DNA from 4 places in the Pantoea sp. CFCC18177 genome. Region 2 is predicted to be linked to each of the others. Evidence: riboswitches for the same ligand, from Rfam matches in the RefSeq annotation. Region 2 holds a riboswitch; each other region holds the start of a gene.

Region 1 (4,212 bases), on a different contig from region 2:
AGCAGGGGGTGATCTTGCTGGGCATCGCCGGGATGATGGACCCACCGCGCCCTGAAGCGATCACCGCGATTGGTGACTGCCTGCAAGCCGGTATCCGCGTGAAAATGATCACCGGTGACCACCCGCAAACGGCGATGAGTATTGGTCAGATGCTGGGTATCGGCAATGCCAACAGCGCCATTACCGGGCGTGAGTTAGAAGTGATGGACGATCACCAATTGAGCGAAGCGGCGCAGACCTACGATATTTTTGCCCGCACCAGCCCCGAGGATAAGTTCCGTCTGGTGCAGGCGCTGCAGAGTAGAAAAGAGGTGGTCGGGATGACCGGGGACGGCGTGAATGATGCGCCAGCGCTGAAACAAGCCGATGTTGGCGTGGCAATGGGGATTAAAGGCACCGAAGTCACTAAAGAAGCTGCCGATATGGTGTTAACCGATGATAACTTTGCCACCATTGCCAGCGCGGTGCGAGAAGGGCGTCGGGTGTACGATAACCTGAAAAAAACCATCCTGTTTATCATGCCCACTAACCTTGCACAGGGCTTGCTGATCATTATCGCGCTGTTGGCGGGGAACCTGATTCCTCTCACGCCGGTACTGATTCTGTGGATGAACATGGCGACGTCCGCCACGCTCTCCTTTGGCCTGGCTTTTGAGGCGGGAGAGAAGAACATCATGCGCCGCCCACCACGCGATCCTAAGCTGCACGTGATGGACGGTTTTGCGGTCTGGCGCGTGATTTTTGTCGGTTCGATGATCGCCGTCAGCGCCTTTGTGCTGGAAGCCTGGTTACAGCCGCGTGGCTATTCCCCTGAGTTTATCCGTACCGTGTTACTGCAAACGCTGGTGACCGCACAGTGGTTCTATATGCTCAACTGCCGCGTCTCCGATGGCTTCTCGTTGACTAAAGGCTTACTGATGAACAAAGGGATCTGGATTGTCAGTGCGGTGCTGTTAGTGCTGCAACTCCTGATCATCTACGCGCCCTTTATGCAGATGCTGTTTGGCACCACCGGACTTCCATTCCGCTATTGGGTGATCACCTTCATCATTGGATTTGTGATGTTCCTGATTGTTGAAATCGAGAAGCCGTTAACCCGCAAATTCAGAACCGCGTAAACATCAACAGCACCCGCACACGTGGGTGCTGTCCTTTTTCTGCTGGCTTGACACCTGAGCGAGCAACATCCTAGACTGCCGCTTGTTCCAAGGGGTGCCCGAGTAGCGGGCTGAGATTCTACCCGCTGGCGATTTGTCGCTGGCAACGTAGTGACCCTCCGAACCTGATCCGGCTAATACCGGCGTAGGGATGCGGGACACAGGGCACTTCCACGCCCTGATTCCATCTTTGTGCTTTGTAGCGGACAGAACATCCTCACCAGGCTTTGCCTGATAGAGACCTCGCACAATCACAGTAGGTGGAATCCATGACCGAAGCTGCACTTATCGATGCGCTACTGACCTTTCTGTCTCGTCAGGACACCAGCGATGACGATTTCAACCGTCTGGCACTCGCTATCTTTGCTTATCAGTTTGAGCACAATCCACCTTACCGCCGCTTTGCCATTAAGCGTGGACGTACACCATTCACGGTAAAACACTGGCGCGCCATCCCCGCTATCCCAATCACGGCTTTTAAAGATCTCACGCTGAGTTGCCATGCCACGGATGACGTGGAGGCGATATTTATGACCAGTGGCACCACTGGCACGGTGAAAGGGCGCAGTTATCATCCCACGCTGGATGTATGGAAATGCTCCATGACGCTCAATTTCCGCCAGCGATTTATGGCAGGCCGGGAACGTATCCGCATGGGCGTCTTATTCCCCGATAGCAGCGCATTGCCGAACTCCTCACTGGCGCATTACCTGACGCTGGCAAAACACACCTTCGGCACACCCGACAGTGCAGTGATGTTGAATGACAGTGGCATTGACTGGGCGCGTTTGTTTGCCGCACTCGATCAGGCCGAGATCTGCGGTGAGCCTTATGCTCTGCTGGGGGCCAGCTACAGCTTTGTGCATCTGATGGATGAGTTGCAACGTCAGGGGCGCTGTTTTTCCTTGCCCGAGGGCAGCCGGATACTCGACACCGGCGGATTTAAAGGGCAGTCACGCGAGGTCGAAGCCGACGATTTTTACAACGCGCTGACCAAAGCGTTGGGCGTACCGCGTGAACAGTGCATCAACATGTATGGCATGACTGAACTCAGCAGCCAGTTTTATGACAACGGCAATGTTGAATGCCCGTCGGTAAAATCAGGCCCGCACTGGATCCGTACGCGGGTGGTCAATCCACTTACGGGTGAGGATGTGCCCGAGGGGGAAATCGGGGTGCTGGTGCATCACGATCTGGCCCATTTCAATTCGGTGTCGGCTCTTCTGACTGAAGATGCAGGCGTTGCCGTAGCAGGCGGTTTCCAGTTACTGGGGCGGGTGACGGGCGCGGATGCAAAAGGGTGTTCACTGGCGATGGCCGAATTTCTCGCAGCCACGCAAGGTGCCCTGTGAAAGAGAGCGCGGGTTACCTGCCGAGCGGCTTCACATCGTCCGAGGTGCAGTGGCATACGCTGAGCTTCACCCATCATGGTAAACAGCTGGATGTCGCCGTGCCGGATCTCAACGCGGCGCAAATCGAGAAGTTGAGCGGTCATATCCGCCGCCATGCGCGTGACTATCTGAGCACACTTAGTGTGACCAGGATTGTAGCCATCGTAGGTGAAGCGATTTCGCGTCTGCTGGACCGCAACCATCCACTGCGTAGCAAAGCGGAAGCGTTACTGCCCATCGTCACCGGTTTTGATGCCGAGATGATCCGCTCCGGGCTGACTGGCTATCTCAAAACCTTTCGCCAGCCTCAGTTGAAACGGTTCCTGGCAGAGGACTTTACCGATCCGCAAATACTGGATGATTTCCAGCCGCGCCCCAGCGGTGGCTTTGCGCGCGCGTTTGGACCTGAATTATTGCTGCATATCTGGGCAGGTAATGTGCCGGGGTTGCCGCTGTGGAGTTTGATTTGCGGTTTGCTGGTCAAAGCGGGCACGGTCGGCAAACTGCCCGGCGCAGAGCCGATGATGGCGGGATGGTTTGCCCAACTGCTGGCCGACATCGACCCGCAATTGGGTGAGTGCCTGGCGGTGGTGTGGTGGAAGGGCGGCGACAGCACGGCAGAAGCAGCGTGGTTCCAGCAGCCCGATGTGGTAATGGCTTACGGCGGCAATCCAACGCTTAGAGCGATTCAGCAGCAGCTTCCGGTCACCATCCGTTTTCTGCCGCACGGCCACAAAATCAGCATTGGCTTGGTGGCGCGGTCGGCGCTGGATGTGCGGCAGGGCACGGAACTGGCGCGCCGCGCCGCATTCGACATGATGCGCTATGACCAGGCCGGATGTTATTCACCGCAAATGCTCTTTGTGGAGCGCGGTGGACGCGTCTCACCGCAGGAGTTTGCTGCTTATCTCGCCCATGAGTTGCAGGTTCTGGCACGTAAATATCCACGTCGAATACTTTCGCAGGCTGAGGCCCATCACTTCGCCACTTGGCGCAGCACCGAAGAGATCCGCGCATTGCAGGGCGATCGCACCTTGTATGGCGAAGCAACCGATAGCTGGGCTGTGGTGTGTGTGGATGTAGGTGAAGCGCTCTCACCCACGGCGCTTGGGCGAACGTTGAAAGTGATTGCCGTGGATGACATTGAAGACGCGATTCCACTGATTGCCCGGCAAAAAATCTATTTGCAGACGGCTGCAGTGGCGGCTGAACCGGATGCACTGTTTCGCTTGTCTTCGCGACTGGGGAAAGTGGGCGTAACGCGTATCACCGCCTTTGGTGCAATGACGTCGCCCGCAGCAGGCTGGCACCACGATGGGCGCTTTAGCCTGCTGGATCTTGTCACCATGACCGAAATTGAACACGCAGCGGAACAGGCGGCAGAAAAATTCGCGCCTTACGCTGACTGAAGGTGTTTTTCTACAGGAGGTAATCTATGAAATTTGCTGATCGCACGGTTTTGGTCACGGGCGCCAGCCGAGGCATTGGTGCGGCAATCGCCAAAGCCTTTGCCGCTGAGGGCGCGCTGGTGGTGGTGAATTACCTACACAGTGAGGAGGCCGCAGCCGAAGTGGTAAAAAGCTGTGAAGCCTTGGGCGGTGCGGCTGTGGCGATCCGTGCGGATGTGACGTCACCTGAGCAGGTGGCGGCGATGATGGAGAAAA
Region 2 (4,212 bases):
TACCATGACCGACTGAGCACCGGCTTTGATCTGGGCGTTTAGATACAGAATGACGCTGTCAGCCAGCTTATCGAGCAACTTGTGCAGCGTTTGTGGCTCGGCATACATCATCTTTTTGATTTTGGTGAAGGCTTTGCTGCTACCGCCTTCAACCATATAGGTTGCCAGCGTCCACGGGCTGCCAGAGAAACCAATCAGCGGGACTTCGCCTTTAAGGTTGTGACGAATGGTACGCACCGCGTTCATCACGTATCCCAGTTCCTGCTCGGGATCGGGAATCGGCAGCTTATCGACATCTGCGCGGCAAGTAATAGGATTGGAGAAACGCGGGCCTTCACCCGTTTCAAAATAGAGCCCCAGCCCCATCGCATCGGGAATGGTCAAAATATCGCTGAAGAGGATCGCCGCATCCAGCGCATAACGACGCAGCGGCTGCAACGTGACTTCACACGCCAGCTCCGCATTCTTACACAGCGACATAAAATCACCGGCCTCAGCGCGCGTGGCTTTGTACTCCGGTAAATAACGCCCGGCTTGTCGCATCATCCACACCGGTGTGACATCTACCGGCTGGCGTAACAGGGCGCGCAGATAACGATCGTTCTTCAGTTCACTCATAATGGGCTCTCTCATGCTAAGGCCGCCAGTGTAGCATTTTCACGAGGCGCTGGCGCGGCACAGGGCAACGGTATCTTCAATCAAACGACGGGCCACCGTCCCAGCCGGGGGTAACAGCGGAAGATCGTCATAGCGATACCAGCCCGCATCCAGTAACTCTTTGCCATCATGCTGCAACTCGCCGCCTTCGTATTCCGCCATAAACGCCATCATCAGAGAGTGCGGGAATGGCCACGGCTGTGAAGTGACATAACGGACGTTCTTGACCCGCACATTACTCTCCTCCATCACCTCTCGCGCCACGGCCTGCTCCAGCGTCTCTCCAACCTCAACAAAGCCAGCTAATACTGTGTAAATGCTGTTGCGGTGACGCGCATGATTGGCGAGCAATATCTCATCGCCTCGACGAATCGCGACGATTATGCAGGGAGCAATTTGTGGGTAATAGCGCTCACGGCAATGGTGACACAGGCAGGCAAATTCGCGTTTACTGAGATGCATTTCATGCCCACAGTAACCACACCAGCGATGGGAACGGTAAAACTCCGCCAGTTGTACACCGCGCCCAGCAATCTGGAACAAGCCGACATCTTCGTCGATAAGCTGGCGAACAGAGGCCATATTGTCAGGGCGTGATTCACGCACCAACCAGACATTTTCACCCTGCCATTCGCCAATCAATATGCCCGCGCTACCCACTAAGCCAAAATCGCTCGATAAGCCATGCGGCAGCTCACCTTGCGGCAACCAAAGTTTTTGCTCATGGCTGACAATCCACCAGCCAGCGTCTACGCTTGAGATCTCACGTTGCATCTTATTCGTTGTCCTTAGCGTCAAATGGCACGCTGAATCCTGATGTTAAGTGTCGAATAAACAACTATAACTCACTTGGAGCCCCATATGCTGACCCAGTTAGATGACCTGACAGAGCGTGTAGGTGGCGGTAATGAATTAGTCGACACTTGGTTGCGCGCCCGTCGACAGTTGCTCGTCACGTATTACGAGTTAATTGGCATCAAGCCGAATAAAGATGCGCTTTCAGCGCTGGATGAACAGGCACTGGATGCGTTTTGCCACAATCTGGTGGATTACCTCTCCACCGGGCATTTCAGTATTTACGAACGCATCATCAACGAAATGCAAGGTGACAGCCCGTTAATTGCCGCGTCTCAGATCTACCCCGCGCTCGAGGCCAACACCGATAGCATCATGCAGCTGTATGACAGCCATCTTCAGCAAGCCATCAATGATGATAACTGTGTTGAGTTTCAGAAGGCGCTCTCCGAAGTGGGTGAAGTACTGGAGTCACGTTTTACGCTGGAGGATAAACTGGTAAAACTGGCCTGGGATAACCAGCTGGCAAGCGTTCCGGTCGCCAATGAGAGCCCCATTGCACGTCCTGCTTAACCCCGAAAGATGTAAAAGGCTTGTTATTCCGAAAAAGCCCTCTTATGCTGAATGGGCTTTTTTTTATTGCCCTCTTTATGAGCGGCAAGTTTGTGGTTTAAGCGTAGCGTGCGCAGCCAGTTCACGCACGGACAGCGCGCAGGGACCGGAGCGTACACGAAGTACGTGACGGTCACGAGCACTGCCCAGGCGAGAAATGGCAAGCAAAGTAGCTTAAACCGCAAACGCACACCTTGTCGGAGTGCCCCCCGGGGCTGAGACCGTTAATTCGGGATCCGCGGAACCTGATCAGGTTAGTACCTGCGAAGGGAACAAGAGTAGACATAACCAGAACGATGCGTGTTGGCGCCCGGTATCGCTTCTGTTACTCCTTCCGAACTCTGGACAAGCAACTTCCCCTTAAATCAGGAAATTTGCTATGTCTGTTGCTAAAACTTCTCGTCGTGAACAACGTGCACAAGCGCAGGAATTTATTGATTCACTGCAAGGCACCGCTTTTCCCAACTCAAAACGTATCTGGATCACCGGTAGCCGTGAGGATATTCGTGTACCGATGCGCGAAATCCAGCTGAGCCCAACTCAGATTGGCGGCACCAGAGAGAACCCTAAGCTTGAGCCGAATGAAGCTGTGCCGGTGTATGACACCGCAGGTGCTTATGGTGACCCGGAAGCCACTATCGATGTGCATCAGGGATTGGCGAAATTGCGTGCCAGCTGGATTGCCGAACGTGATGACAGCGAAGCGATCCACCAGCTAAGTTCCAGTTATACCCAGCAGCGCTTGGCCGATGAGGGACTGGATCATCTGCGCTTTGAGCACCTACCCCAGCCACGCCGTGCGAAAACCGGCCGCTGTGTGACGCAGTTGCACTATGCTCGACAGGGAATGATTACGCCTGAAATGGAGTTTATTGCGGTCCGTGAAAACATGGGGCGCGAACGTATTCGTGGTGAAGTGCTGCTGCAACAACATCCCGGGCACAGCTTCGGGGCGCATCTGCCGGAAAACATTACCGCCGAATTTGTCCGCCAGGAAGTGGCCAGCGGTCGAGCCATTATCCCCTCCAACATTAATCACCCTGAATCTGAACCGATGATCATTGGCCGTAACTTTTTGGTCAAAGTGAATGCCAATATCGGCAACTCGGCGGTGAGTTCATCGATTGAGGAGGAAGTAGAGAAACTGGTGTGGTCAACGCGCTGGGGCGCCGATACCGTGATGGACCTCTCCACAGGCCGTTACATCCATGAAACGCGGGAATGGATTTTGCGAAACAGTCCGGTGCCGATTGGAACCGTACCGATTTATCAGGCGCTGGAGAAGGTTAACGGCGTAGCGGAAGATCTGAACTGGGAAATCTTCCGCGACACCCTGCTTGAGCAAGCCGAACAGGGCGTCGATTACTTCACCATTCACGCGGGCGTGCTGTTGCGCTATGTTCCGATGACCGCCAAACGTCTGACCGGCATTGTCTCGCGCGGGGGATCGATCATGGCGAAGTGGTGCCTGTCGCATCATCAGGAGAGTTTCCTGTATCTGCACTTCCGCGAGATCTGCGAGATCTGTGCGGCTTATGATGTTGCCCTCTCACTGGGTGATGGTCTGCGTCCAGGGTCGATTCAGGATGCCAACGATGAAGCGCAGTTTGCCGAACTGCACACCTTGGGTGAGCTAACGAAGATCGCCTGGGAATACGATGTGCAGGTGATGATTGAAGGCCCTGGCCACGTGCCAATGCAGATGATCCGCCGTAACATGACCGAACAGCTGGAGCACTGCCATGAAGCGCCGTTTTATACGCTCGGACCACTCACCACAGATATCGCACCCGGTTATGATCACTTCACATCAGGAATTGGTGCCGCGATGATTGGTTGGTTTGGCTGTGCCATGCTGTGCTACGTCACACCGAAAGAGCACTTGGGTCTGCCAAATAAAGAAGATGTGAAACAGGGATTGATCACCTATAAAATCGCCGCCCATGCGGCCGATCTGGCGAAGGGGCATCCCGGAGCCCAGATCCGCGATAATGCCATGTCGAAAGCGCGTTTCGAATTCCGCTGGGAAGATCAATTCAATCTGGCACTCGATCCGCACACCGCGCGAGCCTACCACGATGAAACCTTGCCGCAGGAATCAGGGAAAGTCGCTCACTTCTGCTCGATGTGCGGCCCCAAATTCTGCTC
Region 3 (4,212 bases), on a different contig from region 2:
CTGCTCCACAGCAGCATTATGGTCAGTATCACGCACAGCAGCCCGGCACCGAGCGCGATGCGCAGTGACGTCAAGGTCGCCTGCCACAGCGCAGGTTGTTGCAGCGCGCCCGCCACGCCGCCGCGTAAGCCATCAACAACCACTGCGGCTAAGGGCGGCAGGAGCAGCAAGAGCGCAAGGCCAATCAGTAGGGTATCGCTGATGCGTGCCTGCCAGGAATCCTGCGGGTCACGCCAACCGCGAATGTTCTGGCTGCCCGTGGGGATGGCTTTGCTAAAGCGCTGGCTTAACAGCACCAGCATTAAGCAGCAACCGAGCTGGAGCAGTGCCAGCAGCGCCGCCCGGCTGGGATCGTAATCGAAACTCAACGCCTGATAGATCGCCAACTCCAGCGTGGTGGCTTGCGGGCCACCACCCAACGCCAGCACCGTGGCGAAACTGGCAAAGCACAGCATAAAGATCAGCGCGGCGGTGGGCAGGATTTGGCGGCGCAACCACGGCCACTCCAGCAGACAAAACTGGTTCCAGCCACGCAGACCAAGCTGTGCGGCCAGCTGGCGCTGTTCACCGGGAATATTCTCCAGCGCCTGCAATAGAATGCGCGTGGCCAAAGGCAGATTGAAGAACACGTGCGCCAGCAGAATGCCCTGCAAACCATAAGGTGAGAAGCGGTAATCAAGGCCCAACAGAGCACAGAGTTGGGCCAGCCAGCCGCTGTGACCGTAGACGCTGAGCAGCCCGAACACCGCGACCAGCACCGGCAGCACCAGCGTCATGGCGCAAAGGCGTAGCAACAGCGTTCGTCCGGGGAAGCGACGGCGATAGAGCGCCCGCGCGAGCAAAATGGCGGGCAGCACGGAGAACAGGGCCGACAGCAGCGCCTGCTCAAAGGAGAACGCCAGCACATGATGCAGATAACTGTCAGTGAGCAGGGCGCACCAGTCTGTCACTGGCGCGGCCACGACCAGCGCGCCAAAGGCCAGCAGCGCCACCGCACAGAGTAGGAGTGCGATGGCCGTGCCAGGAATCAACCAACCGGGCATTATTGGCTAACGGCGCGTTGCCATGCGCTGATCCAATCGGCGCGATGGTCAGCAACTTGTGCAGGTGTGAACTGCAGCGCCGTCGCCGGTTTGGACAATGACTGATAACCCGCTGGCAGATCGCTTTTAATCACTGGATACATCCAGTTGCCGGTGGGAATGGTCTGCTGGAAGGCCGGAGAGACCATAAACTGCATAAATTGCTGCGCCAGTTTCGGTTGCTTGCTGCTGGCGAGTTGAGCTGCAACTTCCACCTGCAAATAGTGCCCTTCGCTGAAAGGTGCTGCCGCGTAGTTCTCTTTTTTCTCTTCAATGATGTGGTAAGCCGGAGAGGTGGTGTAACTCAGCACCAGATCGCTTTCCCCTTTCAGAAACAAACCGTAGGCTTCACTCCAACCCTTGGTGACCGTGACGGTCTTTTTTGCCAGCTTCTGCCAGGCGTCAGGTGCTTGATCGCCGTACACTTTCTGCATCCACAGCAGTAAACCGAGGCCTGGCGTACTGGTGCGCGGATCTTCATAAATCACGCGCCACTTCTCAGGGCTTTCCACCAACTCTTTCAGGCTTTTCGGCGGGTTCTTCAGCTTGTTCTTATCGTAAACGAATGCGAAGTAGCCGTAGTCAAACGGAATGAAGGTGTCGTTGTGCCAGGCATCCGGTAACTGGAGTTTGCTGGTGTCCACGGAGCTCTTGGCGAACAAGCCGGTTTTCTCGGCGGCCTGCACCAGATTATTGTCGAGACCCAGCACCACATCAGCTTTGCTGTTTTTGCCTTCCATGCGCACGCGGTTGAGCAGTGACACACCATCTTTCAGGGCGACATATTTCAGCTCGCAGCCACATTCAGCTTCAAAGGCTTTTTTAACCGCTGGGCCAGGGCCCCAGTCCGCAGAGAAGGAATCATAGGTATACACGGTGAGTACTGGTTTTGCGGCGAAAGCCGGGGCAGCAACCAGCAGGACCAGAGGCAGGACTTTGTTTAACACTTTGCGCTCCTTAAGGAGAATAATAAGTTCGAGTCGCAAAGGATCTGAGTTAATGGACATCTCAAATCCCTACGCCGGTATTAACCGGATCAGGTTCGACGGGTTTATCTCAGCCCGAAAAGGGCACCCCGTTGAGAACGGCCTAGTTTAGACACTTCTGTGACAGCGTGAAAGCCTCACAACTCCGGCGGCGCAAACCAGGCCGATTTAAAGTCAAACCAGCCGAGCGTGTTCAGGCGCACCCCACGCATACTGCGTTGACCTTCAAGCAATAACCAGTGGTGAAACAGCGGATGGATGAAGTCATTGTTGACCAGATGTTTGCTCCATTCGGCCAGAGGCAGGTTTTTTTGTCGCCACTGTTCAGCATCGGCTTGCCAGTCAATGGGCACACAGTGATGCATCAGCGGCAGCTCGTACAGTTGGGCAAACAGTGCGTAGTCCAGTGGTAACGTAAAATTGACGCTGCCGAGCCAGATATCGCTTTCACCCGCGCCCTCGAACCACGCTTCATAGCTGAGTTCTTGGGTAATTAGCTCAACACCTTGTTCCGCCAGTAGCGGACGTAACGCATTTGCGATGCCCTCATGTTCGACATGATGGCTGTACCAGCTCAGTGTCAGTTGCGTTAACCCTTCAGGTTTTGTGGCAGGCGTCAGGTCGCGACGATGGTGCCAGCGCGGCAGTAAACCGTACGCCGGGAACCAGTAGCGCTGATAACCTACTCCTGCATGGTTCAGCAGGGCGATGGGATTGAACAGATAGCTGACCCAGCGGCGAAAATGGGCATCGCGTCCACGTTCGGACCGCTGATCGTACAGCAGAAAATAGCAGCCTTCTTCAAGCCGGCTCTCTTCGGACTTCTCATCCGCGGTTTCACCCTGCAGTTTCACCCCGGCGTACACCAGTTCATCACTGATCTCAGGCAATACCCAAATAGACACATCATCAATTAAGGCGCGATAGCCAAAATAGTCATCCCAGGCGGCGATTTTTAGCTGTGTCTGCTGATTACGCACCACGCTGTAGGGTCCGGTGCCGATGGGTTGGCGTGAAAAATGGCGCAGCGTGGGCCATTCGCGCGGCAGGATCATGGCACTGACGCTAGCCAACAGCCAGGGCAACCAATCGTCAGGTTGGCTCAGGTGGATATCCAGCGTCCAGGGCGCCGGGGAATGCAAATTCTCGATATGGGAAAACAGCGGCTGGGTGCGCACGCGGTCCAGCGAGGCGATGATATCTTCCATCTCCAGTTCACGACCATGATGAAAGCGAATCGCCGGTCGCAAAAAGAATCGCCAGTGCAGCGGTGAGGTTTGCTGCCAGTGATGGGCGATATCCGGTTCGACTTCCCCCTTTTCCTCATTTACTCGCGTCAGGCCATTGAAAATTTGTCGCGCCAGATGGGTTTCAGAGCGACGCAGCGGCGAGCCGGGCAGCAGATTAGGCAATGGGCGGTAGTAGAGCACGCGCAGGATGTGTTTCCCCTGACGGAAACTGCGCCCAAGGTGGGCGGCGATCATCTGGCGCACCTGATCCTTGTCACCCACCAGTTGCACCAACTGCTCGATGCGATCCTGCTCCAGCAGATCCTCGGCGCGCTGCTGCTGGAGTGCCAAACCGGTGTAATTGAAACTTAAAGTGGAGCGTTTACCGCGCCCCGCCTCTGCCTGCCAGATCAGCCAACCTGCGGCCTGCATGGCATTGAGCAGGTTACGCATATGGCGTCGTGAACAGTGTAAAAGATCGGCCAGCTCGCTTAGTGTGGTTTCCTGATCCTGGCCCTGGCAGCTTTGCCACAGGCGGATGAACTGCTGTTGCAGTCGCGCAGAGGACATAAAAGGGGAACTCCTTCTCAGAATCGCTCAGTTTTTCCTGCCCCATATTAGAGGCATACTGCCCAGCAATGGAAGAGCGGGAGGCATTCAGCAATGAATGGCGCTCTGCCAGCGGTTCTGCCGACGTAGAACCTCTTTCTGAGTAGGGTGCATTTTCACCGCCAGCAGCGTTTTCTCTGCTGGCTTTTTTCGTTTTGCTGTGGAATCTTCTACCCTCTTTTCTGTTGTCCGATTCTCCTCAAAGGGATTTCTGCATGAAATCGCTGTTAACGCGCCAGCGCCGTCTCAATCCGGTTTATCTCTCTTTTATGGCTGTGTCCTTTATGACGGGTGTGGCAGGGGCCT
Region 4 (4,212 bases), on a different contig from region 2:
GATGCCTATGAAGTGCTGATCGTCGGCAGCGGCCCCGCGGGCGCAGCGGCAGCGATCTACTCTGCTCGTAAAGGCATCCGCACGGGCCTGATGGGCGAGCGTTTTGGCGGCCAGGTGCTCGACACGGTAGACATCGAAAACTACATCTCCGTCCAGAAAACCGAAGGCGCTAAGCTGGCTGGTTCATTGCGTGCGCACGTCGATGACTACGATGTAGACGTCATTGACACCCAGAGCGCGATTAAGCTGATTCCGGCGGCGAAAGAGGGCGGTCTGCACGCGATTGAAACCGCATCTGGCGCAGTACTGAAATCACGCAGCATCATCATCGCCACCGGCGCACGCTGGCGCAACATGGGTGTGCCGGGTGAAGAGCAGTATCGCACCAAAGGCGTCACCTACTGCCCACACTGTGACGGCCCGCTGTTTAAGGGCAAACGCACGGCGGTGATCGGCGGCGGCAACTCTGGAGTGGAAGCGGCTATCGATCTGGCTGGCCTGGTTGAGCACGTGACGCTGCTGGAATTTGCCAGCGAAATGCGTGCCGATAAAGTGTTGCAGGACAAACTGCGTAGCCTGAAAAACGTCGATGTGATTCTGAATGCCCAGACCACCGAAGTGAAAGGCGACGGCAGCAAAGTGACCGGCTTGAGCTACATCGATCGTAACAACCAGACCAGCCACGAGATCGCGCTGAGCGGTATCTTTGTGCAGATTGGTTTGTTGCCAAACACCACCTTCCTCGAAGGTGCGGTGGAGCGTAACAAAATGGGCGAGATCATCATCGATGCCAAGTGCGAAACCAGCCTGAAAGGCGTATTCGCCGCCGGTGACTGCACCACGGTGCCGTACAAGCAGATCATCATTGCCAGCGGTGAAGGCGCTAAAGCCTCACTCAGCGCCTTTGATTATCTGATCCGCACCCAACCGGCTGAATAAGTTTTATTGCGATAGCCACGCAGCAGCCCCGCACCTTGTGTTGCGGGGCTTTTTTTTGCCCGATGATTATCCCAGCCAGCGGCGCGCTTCAGCATCGCTAATATCACGATAATACACTTTGTGTATTTGTTCTCCGCACCCTTTACACTGCGCTTCAATGTGCGTCGAAAAATAGTGGCGACCACCAGGAGAAATTGCCCCTTTACGGGAAATACGAATCTGATGCCAACGATGTGCGTGCGGAATAAAGCTGAATAACTTTAGGTTCATTTTCGATCCCGGAATTGGGTGGGCAGAGTCTGTCTTCAAGTCCGGAGGGGGATTAGGCCGTTTTATGGGATGTCAGGCGTTGATGCTAATCAATTAGTGGTATTGATTATCTTAATTTCCGCGTTTTTGCCTATGTAGATTAAAAAAGGAATTAATACATTAAGCGGATATATTTTCAGTTATTGATCTGGTGGGTGATGTTTATTTTATTGATGGAGGATGAATATTTTATATTTTGATGTGGCGCAATTATTCTCTCTCACCGCACAAACCACAATTTACAACCTGCGCGACTGCGCTTATCCTGTCGTCGGCATGTTCTGCATGCCATGACTCGGGGTGCCCCTGTATACAGGGCTGAGATACACCCGCTGACCTGATCTGGATAATGCCAGCGTAGGGAAGTCAGATGCCTGACCGCATTCGCCTTCTTGATCGCCGGTTGGGAGCTTTATGACACACCAGCCTGAAATACTCTCCACTACGCAGCTCGCGCAATCCCTGCACTTACTGCGGCAGCAAACTCCGTTAGTGCACTGCATGACCAACGACGTAGTGCAAACCTTTACCGCTAATGTGCTGCTGGCGTTGCAGGCGTCTCCGGCGATGGTGATTGACCCAGAAGAGGCGGCCCAATTTGCTGGTTTCGCGGATGCGTTGCTGATCAATGTGGGTACCTTAACCCGCGACCGCCGCGATGCGATGTTAGCCGCCGTGCAGGCCGCGCAGAAAGCAGGAACACCCTGGACGCTCGATCCGGTGGCAGTGGGTGCGTTATCACTGCGCACCGAATTCTGCCAACAGCTGCTGGGCCTGCAACCCGCCGCGATTCGTGGCAATGCTTCTGAAATCCTTGCGCTAGCCAATCAGGCGGCTGGAGGGCGTGGCGTGGATAGCGTGCATCAAGCGGATGCCGCGCTGAGCTCAGCCCAGCAACTGGCGCAGAAATATCAAACCGTTGTCGCGGTAACCGGAGAAGTTGATTACGTCACTGACGGTAAAAGCACGCTGGCGATCCCTGGTGGCAGCCCCTTGATGACGCGTGTGGTCGGCACCGGTTGTGCACTGTCTGCGGTGGTTGCTGCTTTCGCCAGCTTGCCAGGCGAGCGCCTGCAGCACATTGCAGCAGCGTGCCGCGTGATGTCGTTGGCGGGTGAGCAGGCTGCACGTCAGGTGCAGGGGCCCGGCAGTTTTGTCGCCGCTTTCCTTGACGGACTCTGGACTCTGGAGGTGGCGGCATGAAACGCATCAATGCTTTAACCATCGCTGGCACCGATCCAAGCGGTGGCGCGGGTATTCAGGCCGATCTCAAAGCCTTCTCCGCGTTGGGCGCTTACGGCACCAGTGTGATCACCGCACTGGTGGCGCAGAATACCTGTGGTGTGCAGTCGGTGTATCGTATTGAACCTGATTTTGTTGGCGCGCAGCTGGATTCGGTGCTGGACGATGTGCGCATCGATGCCGCCAAAATCGGTATGCTGTCTGAAACTGCGATTGTTGAAGTGGTCGCGCAGCGGCTGAAACGCGCCAGCCTGCCATTTGTGGTGCTGGATACGGTGATGATTGCGAAAAGCGGTGATCCGCTGCTGTCACCCGATGCGGTGGCGAGCGTGCGTGAGTTACTGCTGCCGCACGTCTCATTGATCACGCCGAACCTGCCGGAAGCGGCAACGCTGCTGGGTCGCGATATGGCGCAGGATGAGAAGAGCATGCTGATGCAGGGCGATGCGCTGCTGGATCTCGGCTGCGAAGCGGTGCTGATGAAGGGCGGCCATCTGAGTGATGCCGAAAGCCCAGACTGGCTGATTACACGTGCAGGACGTCAGCGCTTCACTGCCCCGCGCGTCAATACGCGACATACCCATGGCACGGGCTGCACGCTCTCGGCGGCGCTGGCGGCGTTGCGCCCTCGTCATGATAACTGGTCAGATACGGTAGAAGAGGCCAAAGCCTGGCTGCAACAGGCGCTGCTGCATGCTGATTCACTGGAAGTCGGGAAGGGCATTGGGCCGGTGCACCATTTCCATCAATGGTGGTAGGGCGTAACGCCAGATTGCCGCTTTTTCACTGCGTATCCGTCTGAAAAATGGTGTCAGCAATTTGCCAGCCTGGCGCTTTTCGGTCCAGGCTGTTGGAGGCGAATCGGCAGGTGCCGGTTCCCATCCAGCCATTTATTCAGGAGTCAACATGACGGACATCGTACAGTTATTGGGCAAAGAAGCGGACACCCTTCTTCAACATCGCTGCATGACCATTCCAGCGGACAGCCTTTATTTACCCGGCGCGGATTATGTTGATCGTGTCATGATCGACAACAATCGTTCTCCTGTCGTATTACGCAACATGCAAACGCTATACAACACCGGACGTCTGGCAGGGACCGGCTATTTGTCGATTTTGCCGGTCGACCAGGGTGTTGAACACTCTGCGGGTGCCTCATTTGCTGCTAATCCGGCCTATTTCGATCCCAGGAATATTGTTGAGCTGGCGATTGAAGCCGGCTGTAACTGTGTTGCGTCAACCTATGGCGTATTGGCATCCGTGTCGCGCCGCTATGCGCACCGCATTCCGTTTATGGTCAAGCTCAACCATAACGAGACGCTGAGTTATCCGACCCAATATGACCAGACGCTGTATGCCAGCGTAGAGCAGGCATTCAACTTGGGTGCTGTCGCCGTTGGCGCAACCATCTACTTCGGCTCTGAGCAATCACGTCGTCAGATCGAAGAGATCTCAGCGGCCTTTGAGCGCGCGCACGAACTCGGCATGGTGACGGTGCTGTGGGCGTATCTGCGTAACAATGATTTCAAGAAAGATGGCGTGGATTACCATGCCAGCGCCGATTTAACAGGCCAGGCGAACCATTTGGCCGCCACCATTGGCGCGGATATCGTGAAGCAGAAAATGGCGGAGAATAATGGCGGTTACAAGGCAGTGAACTTCGGTCATACCGACGATCGGGTTTACAGCAAACTGACCACCGAGAACCCGATCGATCTGGTG

Evidence for each region. A riboswitch is a leader RNA that binds a small molecule or an ion and turns the genes downstream of it on or off. The one in region 2 is predicted to bind thiamine pyrophosphate.
Region 1: another riboswitch for thiamine pyrophosphate. It lies ahead of ACPUC8_RS06100 (LuxE/PaaK family acyltransferase); the one in region 2 lies ahead of thiC (phosphomethylpyrimidine synthase ThiC).
Region 3: another riboswitch for thiamine pyrophosphate. It lies ahead of thiB (thiamine ABC transporter substrate binding subunit); the one in region 2 lies ahead of thiC (phosphomethylpyrimidine synthase ThiC).
Region 4: another riboswitch for thiamine pyrophosphate. It lies ahead of thiM (hydroxyethylthiazole kinase); the one in region 2 lies ahead of thiC (phosphomethylpyrimidine synthase ThiC).

Annotation. Positions count from the first base shown of each region.
Region 1 covers NZ_JBNBPL010000004.1:118,520-122,731, reverse strand. The annotation lists gene ACPUC8_RS06105 (cation-transporting P-type ATPase) at 1-1,118, shown strand, start outside; TPP riboswitch at 1,199-1,326, shown strand; gene ACPUC8_RS06100 (LuxE/PaaK family acyltransferase) at 1,427-2,509, shown strand; gene ACPUC8_RS06095 (acyl-CoA reductase) at 2,506-3,957, shown strand; gene ACPUC8_RS06090 (3-oxoacyl-ACP reductase) at 3,984-4,212, shown strand, end outside.
Region 2 covers NZ_JBNBPL010000041.1:6,470-10,681, forward strand. The annotation lists gene hemE (uroporphyrinogen decarboxylase) at 1-618, opposite strand, end outside; gene nudC (NAD(+) diphosphatase) at 658-1,431, opposite strand; gene ACPUC8_RS25235 (Rsd/AlgQ family anti-sigma factor) at 1,519-2,025, shown strand; TPP riboswitch at 2,253-2,353, shown strand; gene thiC (phosphomethylpyrimidine synthase ThiC) at 2,444-4,212, shown strand, end outside.
Region 3 covers NZ_JBNBPL010000006.1:89,645-93,856, forward strand. The annotation lists gene thiP (thiamine/thiamine pyrophosphate ABC transporter permease ThiP) at 1-1,043, opposite strand, end outside; gene thiB (thiamine ABC transporter substrate binding subunit) at 1,043-2,029, opposite strand; TPP riboswitch at 2,078-2,170, opposite strand; gene sgrR (HTH-type transcriptional regulator SgrR) at 2,206-3,867, opposite strand; gene ACPUC8_RS08265 (MFS transporter) at 4,122-4,212, shown strand, end outside.
Region 4 covers NZ_JBNBPL010000002.1:7,031-11,242, reverse strand. The annotation lists gene ahpF (alkyl hydroperoxide reductase subunit F) at 1-939, shown strand, start outside; gene ACPUC8_RS02130 (hypothetical protein) at 1,006-1,209, opposite strand; TPP riboswitch at 1,535-1,629, shown strand; gene thiM (hydroxyethylthiazole kinase) at 1,663-2,451, shown strand; gene thiD (bifunctional hydroxymethylpyrimidine kinase/phosphomethylpyrimidine kinase) at 2,448-3,248, shown strand; gene fbaB (class I fructose-bisphosphate aldolase) at 3,397-4,212, shown strand, end outside.